DNA from 3 places in the Janibacter sp. GXQ6167 genome. Region 2 is predicted to be linked to each of the others. Evidence: riboswitches for the same ligand, from Rfam matches in the RefSeq annotation. Region 2 holds a riboswitch; each other region holds the start of a gene.

Region 1 (2,254 bases), on a different contig from region 2:
ACCGCGGCGAGGCGCCGGCGAAGCTGCTGCTCCGGGCCAGGGTTGAGGACCGGGTACCGCTCGGGGATCAAGCCCCAGGCCGCCTTCTCCAGGACCTTGATCACGCCCTGCGAGGCAAGCCGCTCGACGACCGCGCTCTCCGGGTTGAGCTTCCCGTCGCTGATCAGCGACGAGAGCTTCTTCCCGTCGAACTTCTTGGCGATCCGCTCTAGCCCACGGTCCAGGACCGGATCGCCGGTCGGCGTGCTGTCGACGACGAGCAGCCGCGGATTCTTGTCCGCCGTCACGTCGATCGCGCCAGCACGGATCAAGTCGCTCAGCATCGCCCCGACGAGGCCGTAGCCGCGCTGGGTCGTCATCCCTTCGAGCTTGCCGTCATCCTTCGTGAGTAGCAGGAAGACTTCGTCGGTCGTCGGCATCATCTGTCAGAGACTACGAGGGCGCACGGCTACGGCGCATCGTCTAGGAGACGGCCGTTAGATGACGACCCCCGTGACGCCGAGCTGACTCTGGCCGTCCGACGAGCGGCACGCCCCGATGAGCCTGGTCCCGCGGTTGACGCAGAAGACCTCACCGCCGATCGCGAGGATCCCGTAGTCATACAGCCGAATGTCGCGGCCTCCAGAGCGCTCGACAGCGCGGGCGAGGCGACCCGGGTCGTGATTGCAGAAGTTCATTGGCTTCCCCTCCGGGTCGGTCGTGCGTACACACCGGCCGCGAAGGGCGACGAACGTCAGCGGGATCGGTGCGGTCGCCCGCGCTTTGCGGACCTGGATGAAGTGGGCCTGGTGGCCTGGGTGATAGAGGGAGCAGACGGGCGAGCCGTCGACACCGCCGGCCGCGACTTCGACGACCTGGGCTGGCTGGGGCTGGTGCTCGGACATGGCGAACCTTCCATTCGTGCGTTCCCCGCGGCCTGCCCGCGGGGCAGATCTTCCTCCGGGGGCACCGCCGCACGCGGCGGTTGCCAGGCGACCTGCCGGAGGGCTTGTGGTCGCTCTTCTCGATCTACTGCTCACGCTACCGAAGGCCACCGACAACGGCCCGCGAACGGAAACATCGGTGTGCCCGAACGAAGCACCCGCAAGGCGTGACGTGTCGAAGCCAGGGCCGCATATCCACACGCCCAGGCCCTCCCTTCGGCGTACCGTGGAAGAGGGACAGATCTGTGACCCTGACGCCGGAGACCTGCCCCTACGGGTGCAGTGTTGCGCCCACCGCAGCGAGCGAAGGGGTCGCCATGTCCGAGCGTCGTTTCCCCACCTTCCCCGATCCCAGTGCGAACGCCGCCGTCCGCCGAGGCTTCGGAACCATAGGAGTCGCCGCGGAGAGGGCACTCCCGCCCTGGGTGATCCCGATCCTTCGGCGGCGGCCGCAGATCGCCTTCTTCGGGTACAGCACGTCGGATTACGACGGTGACCATACGAGTCAGGAGGACATCTTCACCTGCTCGCCCGTCACTGGGGTGATCGAGCGTGTCATCGACGATCGGGCGAACCTGACCTACGTCAGCGACCGGAATCCGTCATGGTCCCCGGACCGGACCCGGTTCATCATCCACCGAGGAAGCGAGACCGATCCGACCTCTCGACTCGTGATCGTTTCGGCGACCTCGGGCGCGACCCTGGAAGTACTCGGAGCGGGGCACTCTCCGGTCTGGGCGGATGTGGAGACGATCCTTCACCTCGGAGCGGTGGGTGACCCCGACGACGCCCGATGGGAGATCTTCGCTCTCAACCCGTCCACTCACGCGAGCGTGCAGATCACCGACCTCTCGCCGGGGTTCGAGATCACCGGACACGCCTGGCACCCGAGCGCGGGTTTGGCTCTCGCCCTCGTCGACCCGGCGGCTGGCGATGTGTCGGTGCGCGTTGCGTCCAGTGCCGCCGTCGCGGTCGCACGGGCTGGCGGCGTGCCGATCTCGAGCGCCGCAGTGGCACCGATTGGTCCTCCCGACACGCAACTGTCGAGCCCGGCCTTCTCTCCGGACGGAAGTCGGATCGCGGTCGCGACCTGGCAACCGGGGCAGGGCTCACGGGTCGCCGAAGTGACGACCGCGACGGGTGCGCTCGCACTGGTCCCGGGGCCAAGCGACCCCACCTTGAGTGACGGGGGCCCGGTCTACTCGCCGGACGGTAAGACCTTGGCCTTCGTCCGCGGCTATGAGGATGAGTGGTCGGAGATCTGGCTCTATCCAGTCGGGCCTTCGACGAAGTGGTCGCGTTTCTTCCGTCGCCGCCCATATCAACTCACC
Region 2 (2,254 bases):
CGGGCATTGTCGAGATGGCGCTCGACGCGCAGGCTCAGAGTTTCGATCCCCTGGGAGATCAAGAAGGCGTTGAAGGGCGAGACCGCCGAGCCCAGGTCGCGCAGCAACTGCACGCGCGCCTTCAAGATGAACGACAGGTTCGCCCCGAAGGCGCTCCCGACCCCGAGATCGGGCCCGTAGCGCAGGCCGTGGTAGCTCTCGTCCGGCTCGTTGTAGTTGGGGAACTTTTCCGGGTCGGCGGCGAAGTCGAAGTTGCCGGAGTCGACGAGGACACCCGCGATGGAGGTGCCGTGTCCGCCCAGATACTTGGTGGCCGAGTGCACGACGATGTCGGCGCCGTGCTCGATCGGGCGGAGCACGTACGGCGTTGCGACCGTGTTATCGACGACGAGCGGCACGCCCGCCTCGTGCGCGACCGCGGCCACCCCTTCGATCTCGAGGATCTCCGAGCGCGGGTTGGAGACCGTCTCGCCGAAGAGGAGCTTGGTGTTCGGCTTGATCGCCGCGCGCCACTGCTCCAGGTCACGCGCGTTCTCGACGAAGGTCACCTCGATCCCGTACCGGGTCAGGGTCGAGCCGAGCAGGTTGTACGTGCCGCCATAGAGGGCCGGCGAGGAGACGATGTGGTCGCCCGCTTCGGCGATGTTCAAGATCGCGAAGGTCGTCGCGGCCTGCCCGGAGGCGACGAGGAGGGCGCCCACTCCCCCTTCGAGGCTCGCGATCCGCTGCTCGACGACATCGGTCGTCGGGTTCATCAGGCGGGTGTAGATGTTGCCGAGTTCTTTGAGGCCAAAGAGGTTGGCCGCGTGCTCGGTGGACTCGAATTGGTAGGACGTCGTCTGGTAGATCGGCAGGGCCCGGGCACCGGTCGTCGGGTCGGGCTGCTGACCGGCGTGGACCTGGCGGGTTTCGAAGGCCCAGTTGGCGGTGTCGCTCATGGTGAAGGAGTACCTCTCGTCGCGTCGGTTCCGCGCGCGAGCGGGGGCCCGCGCACGGTGCGGGAGTCAGCCAAGTACTGCCCGCGCTTGCGGGCCCACCTCGGGCCCGCCTGGTCTTCCCCCGGGGCACCCCACCGCGGTAGGAGGGTTGCCGGTCAGCGAGCCGGGACTTGGCGCTGACACTCTTGACCTGGGTCAGACCTTACGTCGCGTCGATCGGGTCGGCGAAACCCGGTCTCTCATCGCGGACAGGTCCGCGCTATCCCCGGCGGGTGCGCGCCAGCCACCACAGGCCGACGAAGGGCAAGACGAGCGGGACGAACCCGTAGCCCGAGCCGAAGTGGGACCAGACGGTCTTATCGGGGAAGAGGTCGGGCGCGAGATAGGACAGGGTGCCGACGACGAGCACCCCGACCGCTTCGATCCCGACGGCGGTCGTCGCAACCCGGCGCGCCCAGGGCGCGGTCGAGGCGAGCGCGACGGTCGCGACGAGGTAGATCACCGCGGCGAGCGCCGAGAGGATGTAGGCAAGGGGTGCCCGCTCGAACGCGGTGGTGAGCTGCAAGATCGACCGCCCGGTCGCGGCGAGCGCGAGGACCGCGTAGCAGACCACGATGATTCGGCCCGGGCCGGATCCGGTCGGGCGGGGCGTGGGCTCAGGCATAGGTCTGCCAGATCTGCAGGATGCGGTAGGTCATCACCGCGACGGTAAACGCTCCCGCGAGCACGACCGCCATCGACCACCGGCTCTTTTCCTTGATCGTGAGGAAGAGCACTGCCGGCGGGACGATCGGCAGGGTCAGGGCGTAAGCGACCATCGTCGCCCGCTCCTCGCTCGAGGACATCCCTCCGGTCGTCACGACCGAGGCGATGGCCTGCACGATCAGCAGGACCGCGACGACGGCTCCGACGAGGAGGAGTCGGTCGTCGACGAGACGGTTACGGAGCAGATACCAGGCGGTGAGCGCCGCGAGCACTGCGGTGGCGATCAGCACGATCGTGGTCAACGGCACAAGCACGCCCGCCAGGGTACTTGCCCGCCACTTCGCGCCGACTGGCACCATCGAGGTCATGGCCGAACGCATGGGATCCCGAGCCCTCATCGACACCGTCGTCGACTCCGACAGCTTCGTCTCCTGGGACGCCCCCGTGCCCACCGATCAGCTCTCGGCGGACTACCGGGCGGCCCTTGCGAAGGCGAGCGAACGGGCGGGGACCGACGAGGCGGTGATCACCGGGCGCGCCACGATTGAGGGGCAGAGCGTGGCGCTTGTGGTCGGGGAGTTCGCCTTCCTCGGTGGCTCGATCGGTCGAGG
Region 3 (2,254 bases), on a different contig from region 2:
TCCAGAGCGAAGGGCAGCGCGCGGAGAGTTTCTGGGACCCACGGTGCGTTACCCGCATTTACCAGGGGGACGGGGCAGCGACGACTTCGTGGCCGTCGGCGCGCCAGGCGCCCTCGGCGTCGCGGGTGTAGCGGCGCGACGGGCCGTTGGCTGCCAGAGAACGAACGGCCGCGATAAGTCGCTCGACGTGCTCCAGGCGGTTGCCGAGGCCAAGGCTCACGCGGACCGCAGCCGGAGCGTCGCTCCCTTCCCGCCGCAGCAATTCGTCGACGAGCAGGTGCGCGCAGAAGCGGCCATCGCGCACGCCGATGCCGTGCTCGAGGGACAGGGCCGTGGCGACGAGGTCCGCTTCGAGGCCCTCGATCGTGAAGGTGATCACGGGCACTCGCTCGTGGTCCTCACCGAAGATGCTGTACGTGCGCACGCCGTCAATCCCCGCGAGCCCCTCGCGCAAGCGAGCGAAGAGGGCGCTCTCGTGGGCCTCGATCGCCTCACCATGGCGGCGGAAGGTCGCGCACGCGGCAGCGAGGGCGACCGCGCCGAGGACGTTGGGGCTTCCCCCTTCGTGCCGCGCCGCACCTCGATGCCAACTCGTCCGCAGTGGCGAAACCTCCTGCGTCGCACCACCACCCGCGAGATAGGGCTCCGCGCGGTCCAGCCAGTCGCGACGGCCCGCGAGCACTCCGGCGCCGAAGGGGGCATAGAGCTTGTGTCCTGAGAAGGCGACCCAGTCGGCGCCCAGCGACTCGAGGTCGACGGGGCGGTGCGGAGCCAACTGCGCGGCGTCGATGACGACCCGCGCACCATGGTCCCGGGCGATCCGGGTGAGGCGCTCGAGCGGCCAGAGTTCGCCGGTGACATTCGAAGCCGCGGTTAGGACGACCAGCCGGTGCTCGGCCGGGATGGTGGAGAGCGCGTCCTCGAGGCTCACCTCGGCGTCGCGCACGGTGTAGGGGACCGGCAGGCGGGCGGTCTGAGCCTGCGGCCAGGGCAGGAGCGTCGCGTGGTGCTCGGAGTCATAGACGAAGACGACCGTGCCCGTCGGAAGCGCGCGGGCCAGCAGGTTCATCGAATCGGTCGTGTTGCGCGTGAAGATCACGATGTCGTCCTCGCGCGCGCCGACGTAGCGGGCGACCTCTTCGCGGGCCGCCTCGTAGGAGCCGCTGGAGATCTGCGACGCGTAGCCCTTGCCGCGGTGCACGGACGCATAGGTCTGGGACGCGATGTCGACGGCCTGCTTCACCGCGGCGAGGACGGGTGCCGATGCCGCGTGGTCGAGATTGGCGTGTTCGACGACTCGGCCATCGAGGGCACGGCAGGTCAGGCCCGCAGCGAGAGTCGATGGCACCAGCGACGGGGCGGCGACCTGGAGGTGAGCCTGGGGCGCGCCAGAGTGCGCCGAGGGGCGGGCTTCAGCCGACGCAGTGTCCTGGCTGGGCGCGGCCGTCGAGCGAAGGGCGGTGGTGTCGTGAGCCACTGACATGGCGCTACTCCTGGTCCGATCTGGGACCCGAGGTGTCACTCACGAGCCCGCGCTTGCCGCGCGAGCACTGCGCCCGCCGGCCAGGTCGTCACCCGGAGCACCCCACCGCGGAAGGAGGGTTGCCGACCAGCAAGCCGGGGCTTGATGCTGGCACTCATGACCTTGGGCGGAAACATAGCCCACCCCACCGGGCCCTTGTCGACGCCGGGCCCGGACTATCTCACCGGATGAGATCCACGGTGACTGGGTGACAGTGGGAGCGCCCGGGAATCCGGGCGTTCCCACCGTCACCCGGAGGCTGCCCGATCCGACAGCGGACCCGGGGGTGCTCCGCTGGAGGGAATTCCACGCCAGAGGGGAGTGTGGAAAGGCTCCGCCGGGGCCCTGGGCCCCGTACCGTTGATCTATGGGCGATGAGACGGAGCTTGAGCGCCTCATCGCGTCGGGTCGCTTCCCCTCAGTTGCCCAGTCCCGCGCGACCTCAGCGCAACGCCTTGAATCAGCCCGCGAGGCGCTCCGGTCCCACCGAGGAGGTGGGCTCGACGTTGTGGCTTTCGGGTCACTGGCGCGGGGAGAGATGACTGCAGAGAGTGACTTCGATTACCTCGTTCTCGCACGAGAATTGCCTCGAGATCCCCGCGCCACGATCGATCTGTTAAAGCGAGCGGACGCGATACGCCGTGACTGGGGGACAGGTGCAGGCCACGACGTGCGCCAGCCCGGGGCCTCCGGGTTGTTCGGGACCGCGGTTGGTGCCTTCGAGATGATCGA

The links. Region 2 has a riboswitch for S-adenosylmethionine ahead of AB8K43_RS05835 (bifunctional o-acetylhomoserine/o-acetylserine sulfhydrylase). Riboswitches for the same ligand answer to the same signal wherever they lie in the genome.
Region 1: linked by a shared signal. The riboswitch ahead of AB8K43_RS15050 (hypothetical protein) and the one ahead of AB8K43_RS05835 (bifunctional o-acetylhomoserine/o-acetylserine sulfhydrylase) in region 2 are both predicted to bind S-adenosylmethionine.
Region 3: linked by a shared signal. The riboswitch ahead of AB8K43_RS10795 (aminotransferase class V-fold PLP-dependent enzyme) and the one ahead of AB8K43_RS05835 (bifunctional o-acetylhomoserine/o-acetylserine sulfhydrylase) in region 2 are both predicted to bind S-adenosylmethionine.

Annotation. Positions count from the first base shown of each region.
Region 1 covers NZ_JBGFSK010000015.1:12,774-15,027, forward strand. Annotated here, with positions in the region: gene AB8K43_RS15045 (GPP34 family phosphoprotein) at 1-422, opposite strand, end outside; gene AB8K43_RS15050 (hypothetical protein) at 477-884, opposite strand; SAM riboswitch class IV at 896-1,009, opposite strand; gene AB8K43_RS15055 (hypothetical protein) at 1,169-2,254, shown strand, end outside.
Region 2 covers NZ_JBGFSK010000003.1:185,073-187,326, forward strand. Annotated here, with positions in the region: gene AB8K43_RS05835 (bifunctional o-acetylhomoserine/o-acetylserine sulfhydrylase) at 1-938, opposite strand, end outside; SAM riboswitch class IV at 1,017-1,129, opposite strand; gene AB8K43_RS05840 (hypothetical protein) at 1,198-1,602, opposite strand; gene AB8K43_RS05845 (hypothetical protein) at 1,595-1,957, opposite strand; gene AB8K43_RS05850 (carboxyl transferase domain-containing protein) at 2,010-2,254, shown strand, end outside.
Region 3 covers NZ_JBGFSK010000006.1:145,353-147,606, forward strand. Annotated here, with positions in the region: gene AB8K43_RS10795 (aminotransferase class V-fold PLP-dependent enzyme) at 59-1,483, opposite strand; SAM riboswitch class IV at 1,528-1,645, opposite strand; gene AB8K43_RS10800 (nucleotidyltransferase domain-containing protein) at 1,890-2,254, shown strand, end outside.